2 regions of the Piscinibacter sp. HJYY11 genome follow, and region 1 is predicted to be linked to the other one. Evidence: riboswitches for the same ligand, from Rfam matches in the RefSeq annotation. Region 1 holds a riboswitch; the other holds the start of a gene.

Region 1 (7,033 bases):
CACCCACCTCGACTGGCTGGAAGAAGAGGCCATCTTCATCCTGCGCGAAACCGTGGCCGCCTTCGAGCGCCCGGCCCTGCTGTTCTCGGGCGGCAAGGATTCCTGCGTGGTGCTGCGCCTGGCCGAGAAGGCGTTCAAGACGCGCGGCAAGGACGGCGAGTTCAAGGGCCGCCTGCCCTTTCCGCTGCTGCACGTGGACACCGGCCACAACTTCCCCGAAGTCATCGAGTTCCGTGACCGCCGCGTGGCCGAGATGGGCGAGCGCCTGGTCGTCGGCCACCTCGAAGACTCGATCAAGCGCGGCACCGTGCGCCTGTCGCACCCGCTCGAGTCGCGCAACGGCCACCAGACCGTGGCCCTGCTAGAAGCCATCGAGGAGCACCGCTTCGACGTGCTGATGGGCGGCGCCCGTCGCGACGAAGAGAAGGCCCGCGCGAAGGAGCGCATCTTCAGCCACCGCGACAGCTTCGGCCAATGGCAGCCGAAGGAGCAGCGCCCCGAACTCTGGACGCTCTTCAACACCCGCATCAAGCCAGGCGAGCACATGCGCGCGTTTCCGATCAGCAACTGGACCGAGCTCGACGTGTGGCTGTACATCGCCCGCGAGAACATCCCGCTGCCCACGCTCTACTACGCGCACGATCGCCAGATCATCCGCCGCAAGGGGCTGCTGGTGCCGCTGACCGACGTGACGCCGCCCGAAGCAGGCGAAACGATCGAGACCGCGCAGGTGCGTTTCCGCACCGTCGGCGACATGACCTGCACCTGCCCGGTGGAAAGCCCTGCCGCCAACGCCACCGACATCGTGGCCGAGACGCTCAAGGTCACCGTGAGCGAACGCGGCGCCACCCGCATGGACGACCGCACCTCGGATGCTTCGATGGAGCGCCGCAAGAAGGAAGGCTATTTCTGATCATGAGCACCGCAGCTCCCCAAGTGAAAGACCACCGCGCCCTGCGCTTCCTCACCGCCGGCTCCGTCGACGACGGCAAGAGCACCCTCATCGGCCGCCTGCTCTACGACAGCCGCGCCATCCTCGCCGACCAGCTCGACACGCTGGAGAAGAAGGCCGCGGGCCAGCCGATCGACCTGTCGCTGCTCACCGACGGCCTGGAGGCCGAGCGTGAGCAGGGCATCACGATCGACGTCGCCTACCGCTACTTCGCCACCAAGCAGCGCAAGTTCATCATCGCCGACGCCCCCGGGCATGAGCAGTACACCCGCAACATGGTGACGGCAGCCGCCGGCAGTGATGCCGCCGTGGTGCTGGTCGACATCACCAAGCTCGACACGACGCAAACTCCGGTGCCGCTGCTGCCGCAGACGCGCCGCCACGCGCTGCTGGCCCACCTGCTGCGCGTGCCCAGCATCGTCTTCGCCGTCAACAAGCTCGACGCCGCCGCCGACCCGGCCCATGCCTTCAAGGCGGTGAGCGAGTCGCTGACCGCGTTTGCCAAGCAAGCTGGCATCGTAGTCGCCGGCATCATCCCCGTCTCGGCCCTGCGTGGCGACAACGTCACCCAGCCGCTCGACGCCAACTGGTACGACGGCCCCTCGCTGCTGCAACTGCTGGAGTCGCTGCCGGCACTACAGGAGCGCAAGGACGGCGACCTGCTGATCCCCGTGCAATACGTGAGCCGGGAAGGCGAAGGCACCGGCAACCAGCCGCGCACCCTCTTCGGCCGCGTGGCCCATGGCCGCGTGAAGGCCGGCGACGAAGTGCAGGTCTTCCCGAGCGGCCAGACGGCCATCGTCGCCGAGGTGCGCCTTGCGAGCGAAGTGGTCGACGTCGTCGAAGCCGGCCGCTCCGCCGGCGTGGTGCTCGACCGCCAGCTCGACGTCTCGCGCGGCGACTGGATCGCCACGCCCAAGACCGTCCACGAGACCAACCGCTTCAGCGCCACGCTCGCCTGGCTGGACACCGAGCCCGCACAGGTCGGCCGCAAGTACTGGGTGCGCCACGGCAACCGCTGGGTGCAGGCGCGCATCGCCAGCATCGAGAGCCGCCTCGACATCCACTCGCTGGAAGCGACCGAAGCGCACCAGCTCGCCGTCAACGAGATCGGCCACGTGATCGTCGAGACACAGCAGCCGTTGCCGGTGGAGTCCTACGAGTCCAACCGGGTCGGTGGCTCGCTCATCATCGTCGACCCGGCGAGCAACCGCACCAGCGGTGCGTTGCTCGTGAAGGGCGCTGCCTGAGATGGGCCGGGTGATCTTCATCGGTGCGGGCCCGGGGGCCGCCGATCTGATCACCGTGCGGGGCGCGAACCTGCTCGCCACGGCTGACGTGGTGCTCTACGACGCACTCACCGACCCGGCCCTGCGGGAACACGCGCCGCAGGCCCGCTGGGTCCACGTGGGCAAGCGCGGGTTTGCCGACAGCACCGGCCAGGCCACGATCAACGACCTGCTGCTGCGCTTTGCGGCAGAAGTGCCAACCGTCGTGCGCCTGAAGGGTGGTGACCCAAGCATCTTCGGCCGCCTGGAAGAAGAACTCGTGGCACTTGCCGCACACGGTATCGAGACCGAGGTGGTGCCCGGCGTCACCTCGGCCGTCGCCGCCGCAGCGAGCAGCCAACGCCCCCTAACCCGGCGCGGCAACGGCCGCAGCGTGAGCCTCGCCACCGCCATGACCCGCACCGGCGACATGCATGCGACCCGCACCGCCGACACCGAGATCTACTACATGGCCGGCAAGCAGCTCGCGGCCCTCTCACACCAGTTGCTCGGTGCCGGTTGGCCCGCCGACACGCCCGCCAGCGTCGTCTCGCGGGCGGGCTGGCCGGATGCCATCCACACCGAACATGAAGTCGCCTCGCTCGACGAGGGCAGCGCCCAACACGCCGGCCGCCCCACCATCGTGACGATTGGCGCAGGTGCCGCCTCGCTCGGCGTGGGCGGCAAGGTTTCAGCGCCGGTGGGAACCCTCAAGCCCCTAAAATCCGTTGTTTCGCCCTCGGGCGACTGATCTCCGCAAATTCACTACCCGCAAGAGCCATGACCCACGTTGTCACCGAAGCCTGCATCCGCTGCAAATACACCGACTGCGTGGATGTCTGCCCTGTGGACTGCTTCCGCGAAGGCCCCAACTTCCTGGCGATCGATCCCGACGAGTGCATCGACTGCGCCGTGTGCATCCCTGAATGCCCGGTCAATGCGATCCTGCCGGAAGAAGACGTGCCGGCCGATCAGCAGCACATGATCAAGATCAATGCCGATCTGGCCAAGGGTTGGCCCAGCATCACCAAGCGCAAGGCCGCGCTGCCCGACGCCGACGAGTGGAAAGACAAGACGGGCAAGCTGTCGGAGCTGCAGAAGTAAGCTCGGCTCCATGATCGACACCGATGCGCTGATCGTCGGCGCCGGCCCGGTGGGCCTGTTCCAGGTGTTCGAGCTGGGCCTGCTCGAGATCAAGGCCCATGTGGTGGACACGCTCGCCTACCCCGGCGGGCAGTGCATCGAGCTCTATCCCGACAAACCGATCTACGACATCCCGGCGGTGCCCCGCAGCACTGGCCGCGAGCTCGTCGACAGCCTGCTCAAGCAGATCGAGCCCTTTGGCGCGACCTTCCACCTCGGGCAGGAGGTGGCGGCGGTGGAGAAGCAGGCCGACGGCCGCTTTCTCGTCGAGACCAGCACCGGCACCCGCTTCCTCGCCAAGGTGGTGATCGTGGCCGGCGGCGTGGGCTCGTTCCAGCCGCGCATGCTGAAGGTCGAAGGCCTCGACAAATACGAGGGCACGCAACTCTTCCATCGCGTGAAGACGCCGGCCGAGTTCGCCGGCAAGCAGATTGTCATTGTGGGCGGCGGCGATTCGGCGCTCGACTGGGCCCTGCACTTCGCACAAGACGGGCCTGACAAGGCCGCAAGCGTGATCCTGCTGCATCGCCGCGATGGCTTCCAGGCCGCGCCGGCCAGCGTGGCGAAGATGCGTGCCTTGTGCGATGCGATGCAGATGCAGTTCATCGTCGGCCAGATCACCGGCATCGAGGAGGCCGAGGGCCGACTCACGGGTGTGAAGGTCACCGGCGGCGACGCGGTCACGCGGGTCGTGCCGCTCGATGCGCTGCTGGTGTTCTTCGGCCTCAGCCCCAAGCTCGGACCCATCGCCGACTGGGGCCTGGCGCTCGAACGCAAGCAGCTCGTCGTCGACACCGAGAAGTTCGAAACCAGCGTGCCGGGCATCTTCGCGGTGGGCGACGTCAACACCTATCCGGGCAAGAAGAAGCTCATCCTGTCGGGCTTTCATGAAGCGGCGCTTGCGGCCTTTGGTGCGGCGCCCTACGTCTTCCCGGACAAGCGCATCCAGCTGCAGTACACGACGGCCAGCCCGAAGCTGCACAAGCTGCTCGGCGTGGAGTCGCCGACTTTCGACGACTGACATAATCGCCTTCGCTGCGCACACGCGCAGCACTCGCTAGGGGTGTTGGATGCCATGCAGATGGCGTTCGACTGAGAGAGTCCCTTTGAACCTGATTGAGGTAATCCTCGCGCAGGGAAGCAAGCACCGCAGACGGTGCCCGCCGACCTGCCATCGCTTCCGGACACACGATGGCTCCCATTCGCTTCTTCCGCACACCCGCTGCCGCGGCCGCTTCCATGCTGTGCCTCAGCGTCTACGCGCAGGCACCCGCATCCACCAACCTCCCACCGGTCACCGTGGTTGGCCGCAGCGACCCGGTCGTGTCGGTCTCGGGATGGGGCGTGCCTTTGTCCGAGGCGCCACTGCAGGCGAGCGTGCTCAGCGCCTCCCAGATGAAGGACCGTGGTGTGCAACGCATCGCCGACATGGTCAAGTCGGATGCCAGCGTCAGCGATGCCTACAACTCCGAGGGCTATTGGGACTTTCTCGCCGTGCGCGGCTTCACGCTCGACAACCGCTTCAACTACCGGCGCGACGGCTTGCCCATCAACGCTGAAACGTCGATTCCGCTCGACAACAAGGAGCGTCTTGAGGTTCTCAAAGGCACATCGGGCATCCAAGCGGGCACAAGCGCGCCCGGCGGCTTGGCCAACCTCGTCGTAAAGCGCCCAGGCGGCGCATCGGCCTACAGCGCAACGCTGGGCTGGCGCGAGCGCAACTCGATTCTCACCGCTGCGGACCTCACGCAGCGCTTCGGCGCGGAAGGGGCGCTCGGCGCGCGGCTCAACCTCGCGTACGAGGATCTGCAGCCGCAGCTGCGCGATGCCAAAGGCAAGCGCCACCTTGCTGCGATCGCCACCGAATGGCGCGCGGGCGCCGACACGCTGGTCGAATTCGAAGTCGAGCACAGCCACCGCTCGCAGCCCAGCCAGCCGGCATTCAGCTTGTTGGGCGATCGTGTGCCGGAGCCGGTGGACCCTCGCCTCAACCTCAACAACCAGCCTTGGTCCCAGCCGGTGGTGATGGATGCCAACAACGCGTCACTGCGCATGACACAGAGCCTCGGCGCGAACTGGCGAGGCACGTTGCATGCATTGACGCAACGTCTCGTCACCGACGATCGGCTGGCCTTTCCGTACGGTTGCACCAGCGCCACGACCTACTACCCAGATCGCTACTGCCCCGATGGCACCTTCGACTACGCTGACTATCGCAGCGAGAACGAACGCCGCCGCTCGGATGCGTTGGAGATCGCAATGCACGGTGAAACGGACGTCGGCGGCATGAAGCACACTCTCTCGGTTGGCCTGCTTCAAAGCCGCGTGACGCACCGATTCGAGCGACAGGCTTACAACGGTGTTGGCACTGGCACCGTCGACGGCGGCACCGTCGTCCCTGCCAACCCCACCCTGAACGACGAGAACACCAACCGGGACGAACGGTCGACCGAACTCTTCGCTCGCGACGCCATTCGCCTCAACGACCACCTCACCACCTGGCTGGGCCTGCGGCACACCCGCCTGCATCGGCAAAGTGTGCGCACGGACGGATCACGCGACACCAACTACGAAGAGCGCCTGATCACGCCCTCCATTGCCCTCAGCTACACCTTCGCGCCCCAGCAACTCGTGTACACAAGCTGGGGGCGGGGCATCGAAAGCGAAGTCGTGACGAATCGAGATCGCTTTACCAACCGCGGTGTGGCCTTGTTGTCCACCAGTCGCCAATTGGAAGCCGGCTTGAAGGTCGGCACGCCGAATGCTCAATGGGGCGCCGCCCTGTTCCAGGTGGTGCGCCCTCAGTGGGGCAACGTTGGCGCATGCAATGCCGCCGGCAGTTGCACTCGCGTCCCTGACGGTCAGGCGCGCCATCGCGGCCTCGAAGCCAATGCCGCTTGGCGCGACGGCCCCTGGGCCTTCGGCGGCAGCCTGCAGTTGTTGCACGCCCGCCGCGAGAACACGCTCGATGTCAATGCCGAGGGCAAGCGGCCCGTCAATGTCCCGGAGCGCACGCTCAAGTTGCAGGCCCGCTACAACGTGGCGGCCCTGCCGGCCTTGCAGTTGCAAGCCGATGCCATGGGTGTGAGTCACCGCGCCGTGGTGGCCGACAACAGCCTCAGCATTCCGGGCTACGGCGTCATGGACCTTGCCGCACGCTACGAACAAAAACTCATCGGCTCCACCATCACGTGGCGCGCAGGCGTCGACAACGTCTTCAATCGCCGCGCTTGGCGGGAATCGCCCCTCCAGTTCGACCACGTCTACCTCTATCCCCTGGCCGCACGCACCTTCCGCGCCTCGGTCGAAGTGAGCCTGTGATCCGCCACAAAAGTATGGCTATAATGCGCGGCTCTATTCCTCGATAGCTCAGTCGGTAGAGCGCCGGACTGTTAATCCGTAGGTCCCTGGTTCGAGCCCAGGTCGAGGAGCCAGAAAAAAGCAAAGGGCCCTGCAGCAATGCAGGGCCCTTTCGTTTTGTGACGCTCAGTCGTCGTCGCGGTCATGTCCGCGGCCACGGCGATGATCGTCGTCTTCTTCCGCCACCAGCGACACGGGCAAGCGGATGCGCAGGAACTCAGTGTTGTCGGACGCCATCTCGCGGCCACCGCCGTACGGGAAGTTGTTGTCGTTCACGACCAGCAGCGTGCGCGCATCGAGGACCAGCACG
Region 2 (7,033 bases), on a different contig from region 1:
TGACATCGACGTCGCGCAGCGCCTGGCCGGTCTCCTTCAGCACCACCTTGAGCGTGTGCCGCTCCAGCACCGTGCGCGAGGCAAACATCTGCGCGCTCTCGATGATGCGCGGCCGCGGTGCCCGTGCCGGCGGGTAGAAGACCTCGGGTACCACGCGCAGCCCGGGCTGCTCGCGCTTCAGGCGCATCAGCGCCACGTCGGACATGGCCACGAGCTTGGCGCCATTGCTGTGGATCGAATCGAGCACGGTGAACCGGGCGGCCTTGGCCGACGGCGGGGCCGGCAGCCGGCGCGGCCCCGGGTCGGCCATGGTGGTGAGGAAGGTCTCGATCGCCGCGGCGTTGTGAGGCTCGTCGGTGGTGAAGCCGCGCGTGGGCAGCAGCACGAAGCGCATCATGCTCGGTCCTCCTCCTCGAACTGCAAGCCCTCGGCGGCCATCCATTCCTCGGCGGCGCGGAACGCGGCCGAGGTGACGGGCACGCCGGCATACGGTGCCACGTGCAGCAGCACCTCGCGCAGCTCGGCGAGCGTGGCGCCGTTGTTCATCGCGCCGCGCAGGTGGCCCTTGAGTTCGTGCGTGTGGCCGAGCGCGGCCAGCATCGCGACCGTGCACAGGCTGCGCTCCTTGAGCGAGAGGCCGCCGCGCAGCCAGGTCGAGCCCCAGGCCTGGTCGTTCACATGCGCCTGCAGCGGCTCCGTGAACGCACTGGCGTTGTTCAAGGCCCGGTCGACGAAGGCATCGCCCATCACCTGGCGGCGACGCTGTTCGCCGGGAGTCGGGGGCACGAAAGCGGTCATCTTGTTGTTCCTTTGCGATGAGATCGGCGCATTGTCATCTTCGCGGGTGGCAGGCCGGCACAGCCCGCGCTTCCAGCATGGCTGCTGCGCCGTGGGAGAAGCGCCGCATGGTGCACCCTCGCTGGCTCATCACACGAGCCGGTCAAGGCGCTGGCAGCTTGTCGAGATAGTGCTGCACGAGGCCGAGCGTGTAGCGGCTCGCCACCTCGGCCACGAAGCGGTTGAAGTCCACGTGCGCGTGATCGTCGGCCCGGTCCGACACGGTGCGCACCACGGCAAACGGCACGCCGAAATCGTGGCACACCTGCGCGAGCGCGGCGCCTTCCATTTCGACGGCCAGCGCGTCGGGCAGGCGCGCGCAGAGGGCGTCGTTCTCGGCGCGCTCGGAGACGAAGCGGTCGCCGCTCACGACGAGCCCGCAGTGCACGCGGGCCTGCGGCGCGCCCAGGTCGGCGAGCATCGTGCGCGAGGCCTGGGCGAGCCCGGCCGACATCGTGGCATCGGTCGCAAAGCGGGCCCGGCCATAGAGCGGCACCTCGTGGCGCGGAAAGAGCGGCGAGGCATCCATGTCGTGCTGCAGCAGCGCATCGGCCACCACCACGTCACCCACGTTCACCCCCGGTGCGAGGCCCCCGGCCGTGCCGGTGAAGACGATGCGCGACACGTCGAACTCGCTCAAGAGCAGCGCGGCCGTCGTCGCCGCCGCCACCTTGCCGATGCGCGACAGCACCACCACGACCTCTTGGCCTGCGAGGTGGCCCACCCAGAACTCGCGGCCCGCGCGCAGCACCGGCCGCTCGTCGGGCATGGCGTCGAGCAGGGCGCGCAGTTCCTCGTGCATGGCCCCCACGATGGCGATCCGTTTCATGTGCCCGATTGTCTGACACGCGTGTCGGAGATCGCCTGCGCACGAACAAGCCGTCAACCGCTTAACGCTGCCGCGACCGGCGCGGAGCATGGGTTCAACTTCAGGAGCCCCTCATGACCCATGAAAAGTCGCTCTGGATCCAGCGTTTCGCGATGCGCCTGATGGTGCTCGAGCCCACGGTTCAGACCGGGCTGTTGCCCGAGATCGCCGAGACCTTCTGGTACTACCAGCGCCACCGCGAGCCGGAAGAATGCGCCCAGGCGCGCGCCCAGGGCCGCCTGCGCATGCCCGGCCGCCGTGAAGCGTGGATCGAGGCCTGCGCCGCCGCCATCCGCGGGCTCGACCCCGAGCTCGGCGCGCAAGACACCGCGGCCCTGGCCACGAGCCTGTGGGAAGAAGACTGGGCCCGCACCGTCGACCCCTACCTCATGGCGCAAGCCTTGTGGGAGCAGGCGCTGCTGCTGGCAAGCCAGAGCGATGGCGAGTTGCCGCCGAGCCTGCACGCGGTCTTCCGCAATCCCGACCTGTGAGCGCCATGCGCACGCCGCATCGAGCGCATGACGTGCCGCCGGACCCACCGGTGGCACCCCCGCCCCCACCACCGCCTCCCTTGGTCGACCCACCGGTGGTCGACCCGCCGGTGCCCGGCCAGCAGTCGCCCGTGATCGACCCGCCGAAAACGATCCAGTGACAATGCGCCATGGCCGCACGCAGCGGCTCTGGAGTGCCCACGATGAGCATCGTCGTCTTCTGGCTCGAGCCCGGCGCGGGGCCGGCCCACCAGGAATTTGCGGCCAACGACCTGCTGGGCGCGCTCAAGTTCAGCGAAGCGCGCCGCCGTGAGGGCAAGCGCCACGTGAGCATCTCCACCGAGCTGCCCGACAGCGTGGGCCAGGGCGGCGTCAATTCGGTCGAAGGCGGCCGGCTGCCCGACGGCCATGTGTACGACTACAACAAGGCCCACCGCGGCGCTGGCCCTCAGTCGACCAAGTGAATGGTTGACGCATGCCGTGCCATGCGCCCACAATCCGCCCCGCTCCGGGGTGTGCCGGGCCGCAAGGCTCGAGGCGCTGAGATGGTGATGTCACCGAACCCGAGAACTTGATCCGGTTCATACCGGCGTAAGAAGAGCGCAACGAGCGGCCCGCGATGGGCCCGGCAGGCGAACACCAGGCCCTGCCCCCGTCGCACCCCACCGCCCGCGGACTTCTCCGGAGCAGACGACACCCCTGTTGCTGCCACTGGAGACCGCGATGACCACCCCTTCCCCCGCCGACTTTCACGAGCGCCTGGCGCTGGCCCGCGAGCCCTTCGCGTCTTCGCGCAAGGTCCACCTCGAAGGCCCGCTCACCGGCGTGCGCGTGCCCATGCGCGAGATCAGCCTCAGCAACGGCGAGCGCGTGATCGTGGACGACACCTCCGGCCCCTGCACCGACCCCACCGTCGCCTTCGACGTGAGAAAGGGGCTGCCCACGCCACGCGCCGCATGGATTGAAGCGCGCGGCGACACCGAGCCGTACCACGGCCGCACCTACTCCGCCCGCGACGACGGCCTGCGCCATGAGAGCGCCGACACACAGCTCGCCCGATTGCAGGCCGAAGCCGCTGCGTTGCAGCGCACGCCGCGCCGCGCGAAGAGCGGCGCCAACGTCACGCAGATGCACTACGCGCGCCGCGGGATCATCACGCCGGAGATGGAGTTCGTCGCCATCCGCGAGAACGACCGGCGCGAGTGGACGCGCGAGTACCTGGGCGATGCAGCGCGCGAACAGCGCCTCGCGGGCAATGCCCTCGGCACGCGCATGCCCGCCGAGATCACGCCCGAGTTCGTGCGCGACGAGGTGGCGCGCGGCCGCGCCATCATCCCCGCCAACATCAACCACCCGGAGCTCGAGCCGACCATCCTCGGCCGACATTTCAGGGTCAAGGTCAACGCCAACATCGGCAACTCGGCCGTCACCTCGAGCATCGAAGAGGAAGTGGAAAAACTCGTGTGGTCGACCCGCTGGGGCGCCGACACGGTGATGGACCTCTCCACCGGCCGCCACATCCACACCACGCGCGACTGGATCCTGCGCAACTCGCCGGTGCCCATCGGCACCGTGCCGCTGTACCAGGCACTCGAGAAGGTGGGCGGCGTGGCCGAGGAGCTCTCGTGGGCCATCTTCCGCGACACGCTGATCGAGCAGGCCGAGCAGGGCGTCGACTACTTCACCATCCACGCCGGCCTGCGCCTGCCCTTCATCCACCTCACGACGAAGCGCCGCACCGGCATCGTCTCGCGCGGCGGCTCCATCCTCGCCAAGTGGTGCATCACGCATCACCAGGAGAACTTCCTCTACACGCACTTCGAGGAAATCTGCGAGATCATGAAGGCCTACGACGTGAGCTTCTCGCTCGGCGACGGCCTGCGCCCCGGCAGTGGCGCCGATGCGAACGACGAGGCCCAGTTCGCCGAGCTGCGCACCCTCGGCGAGCTGACGCAGATCGCGTGGCAGCACGACGTGCAGACCATGATCGAAGGCCCGGGCCACGTGCCGATGCACCTGATCCAGGCCAACATGGACGAGCAGCTCAAGCACTGCCACGAGGCGCCCTTCTACACGCTGGGCCCGCTCACCATCGACATCGCGCCCGGCTACGACCACATCGCGAGTGCCATCGGCGCCGCGATGATCGGCTGGATGGGCACCTCGATGCTCTGCTACGTGACGCCGAAGGAACACCTGGGCCTGCCCGACCGCGACGACGTGAAGCAGGGTCTGATGGCCTACAAGATCGCCGCGCACGCGGCCGATGTAGCCAAGGGCCACCCGGGGGCGCGTGCGCGCGACGACGCGATGAGCAAGGCCCGCTTCGAGTTCCGCTGGAACGACCAGTTCGCCCTCGGCCTCGACCCGGACACGGCGCGCGAGTACCACGACGAGACGCTGCCGAAGGACTCGTCGAAGCACGCGCACTTCTGCTCGATGTGCGGGCCGAAGTTCTGCTCGATGAAGATCACTCAGGACGTGCGCGACTACGCCGCCGCGCGGGGCCTCGATGAAGGTGCCGCGCTCACGCAGGGCCTCGCCGAGAAGTCGGCCGAGTTCAAGGCCCGGGGCGGCGAGATCTACATCCCGGTGCACCCGGTATGAGCTCCATGCGCATCGCCATCGCCGGCGCGGGCGTGCTCGGCCGCCTGCTCGCCTGGAAGCTCTCTCGCCAGGGCCACGCGGTGCAGGTTGTCGACCCCGCTCCCGGCCCGGATGCGCCCCCTTTGGGCGCGACGCTCCCGCAAGCGGTGGCTGCCGGCTACACCGCCGCCGGGCTGCTGAGCCCGCTGGCCGAGCTCGACCATGCCGAACCCGAGTTGGCCGCGCTCGGCTGGCGCTCCATCGTGCTGTGGCGCGACGTGGCCTCGGCCCTCGCGCCGGACGCCCCGCAGACCCTGCTGCGCGTGCAGGGCAGCCTGCTCGTCGCGCACAACGCCGACATGGGCTCGGCGCTGCGCGTCATGGTCAAGCTGCGCAGCGCGTGCGAAGCCGATCCCGGCGCCTGGCCCGCGCCCGAGATCGTGCCGGCGAGCGAGCTGCGCGTGATGGAGCCCGAGCTGCTGCCCGGCCTGAGCGCGTGGTGGCTGCCCGGTGAAGGCCAGCTCGAACCGCGCCTGTTGCTGGAAGCCCTGGCCGCACACGCGACCGGCGTGCAATGGCACTGGGGCCAGCGCGTCACGCATGTGCAGCCCGGTTGCCTGCAACTCGAAGAAGGCCAGCGCATCGCCTGCGACCTGGCGATCGACGCGCGCGGGCTCGGTGCCCGCGACGACGTGCCCGGTCTGCGCGGCGTGCGTGGCGAGCTCGTGTGGCTGCACGCGCCGGGCGTGCACCTGCGCCACCCGGTGCGGCTGCTGCACCCGCGCCACCGCGTCTACATCGTGCCGCGTGCCGGCCAGCACATCGTGGTGGGCGCGAGCGAGATCGAGAGCGAAGACCGCTCACCCGTGAGCCTGCGCAGCGCCGTCGAGCTGATGGCCGCGGCGCACAGTGTGCTGCCCGGCCTGGCCGAAGCGCGCATCGTGCACCTCGACACCAACCTGCGCCCCGCCTGGCCCGACCATCAGCCGCGCATCGAGACCTCGCCCGGCCTGCTGCGCATCACCGGCCTCTACCGCCACGGCTGGCTGCTCGCGCCGGCGCTGGTCGACGATGCCTTGAAGCAGGTGCTGCCGGAGCCCGCCCATGCCTGATCTGGTGTACCTCAACGGCGATGCCAGGCCGTGGCGACCCGGCTTGAACCTGCTCGCGCTGTTGAAGGGCGAACCGCCGGCCGCGGAGACCGGCAAGGTGGCCACCGCGCTCAACGGCGAGTTCGTGCCCGAGGCGTTGCGCGCACACACGCTGCTGCAACCGGGCGACCAGGTGACTGTCTTCACTGCCATCGTCGGAGGCTGATGCGATGAACCCCACACCCTGGTCGGTCTACGACACCCCGCTCACCAGCCGCTTCTTCCTCGGCTCCTCCGGCTATCCCTCGCCTGCGGTGCTGCGCCAGTGCATCGAGGCCTCGGGCACGCAGGTGGTGACCGTCGGCCTGAGGCGCACGCTCGCCGGGGGTGGCGACAACGGCTTCGTGGCCGAGATCGTCTCCGCCCTGCGCGAGCGCGGTGGGCATCTGCTGCCCAACACCGCCGGCTGCCGCACCGCACGTGAAGCGATCAACCTCGCGCGCATGGCCCGCGAGCTCTACGACACGCCGTGGATCAAGCTCGAAGTGGTGGGCGACGAGCACACGCTGCAGCCCGACCCGTGGGAGCTGCTGCTCGCCGCCGAGGCGTTGTCGAAGGAAGGCTTCTGCGTCTTCCCCTACTGCACCGACGATCTCGTGACCTGCCGCCGACTGCTCGACGCTGGTTGCACGGTGCTGATGCCCTGGGGCGCGCCCATCGGCTCGGGCCAGGGCCTGCTCAACCCGCAAGCGCTGCGCACGCTGCGCGAGCGGCTGCCAGACGTGCCCTTGATCGTCGACGCCGGCCTCGGCACGCCGTCGCACGCGGTGCTCGCGCTGGAGCTCGGCCTCGATGGCGTGCTGCTCAACTCGGCCGTCTCCCAATCGGGCGACCCGGTGCGCATGGCCACGGCCTTCGCGCATGCGGTGCAGGCCGGGCGCCTGGCACGCGAGGCCGGCGCGATGGCCGCGCAGACGATGGCGGTGCCCACCACGCCGGTCACCGGCCGTCCCTTCCTGATCGACTGAGCGCCGCATGAAGACCCCCATCGTCTGGAGCATTTCCGGCCAGGACAGCGGCGGCGGTGCGGGCCTCAGCGCCGACCAGCGCGCCGCCGATGCCGCCGAGGTGCACCTGTGCCCCATCGTCGCCGCGCTCAC

Evidence for each region. A riboswitch is a leader RNA that binds a small molecule or an ion and turns the genes downstream of it on or off. The one in region 1 is predicted to bind thiamine pyrophosphate.
Region 2: another riboswitch for thiamine pyrophosphate. It lies ahead of thiC (phosphomethylpyrimidine synthase ThiC); the one in region 1 lies ahead of JI745_RS25075 (TonB-dependent siderophore receptor).

The regions. Positions count from the first base shown of each region.
Region 1 covers NZ_JAERQZ010000002.1:289,085-296,117, reverse strand. Annotated here, with positions in the region: gene cysD (sulfate adenylyltransferase subunit CysD) at 1-913, shown strand, start outside; gene JI745_RS25095 (sulfate adenylyltransferase subunit 1) at 916-2,202, shown strand; gene cobA (uroporphyrinogen-III C-methyltransferase) at 2,204-2,971, shown strand; gene fdxA (ferredoxin FdxA) at 3,001-3,324, shown strand; gene JI745_RS25080 (NAD(P)/FAD-dependent oxidoreductase) at 3,335-4,384, shown strand; TPP riboswitch at 4,413-4,519, shown strand; gene JI745_RS25075 (TonB-dependent siderophore receptor) at 4,555-6,684, shown strand; tRNA gene JI745_RS25070 (tRNA-Asn) at 6,722-6,797, shown strand; gene JI745_RS25065 (esterase-like activity of phytase family protein) at 6,850-7,033, opposite strand, start outside.
Region 2 covers NZ_JAERQZ010000001.1:4,364,486-4,371,518, reverse strand. Annotated here, with positions in the region: gene JI745_RS20495 (S8 family serine peptidase) at 1-397, opposite strand, end outside; gene JI745_RS20490 (carboxymuconolactone decarboxylase family protein) at 394-798, opposite strand; gene JI745_RS20485 (5'-methylthioadenosine/adenosylhomocysteine nucleosidase) at 941-1,666, opposite strand; gene JI745_RS20480 (hypothetical protein) at 1,780-2,196, shown strand; gene JI745_RS20475 (hypothetical protein) at 2,202-2,357, shown strand; gene JI745_RS20470 (hypothetical protein) at 2,400-2,660, shown strand; TPP riboswitch at 2,696-2,811, shown strand; gene thiC (phosphomethylpyrimidine synthase ThiC) at 2,920-4,803, shown strand; gene JI745_RS20460 (FAD-dependent oxidoreductase) at 4,800-5,894, shown strand; gene thiS (sulfur carrier protein ThiS) at 5,887-6,099, shown strand; gene JI745_RS20450 (thiazole synthase) at 6,104-6,901, shown strand; gene JI745_RS20445 (PfkB family carbohydrate kinase) at 6,909-7,033, shown strand, end outside.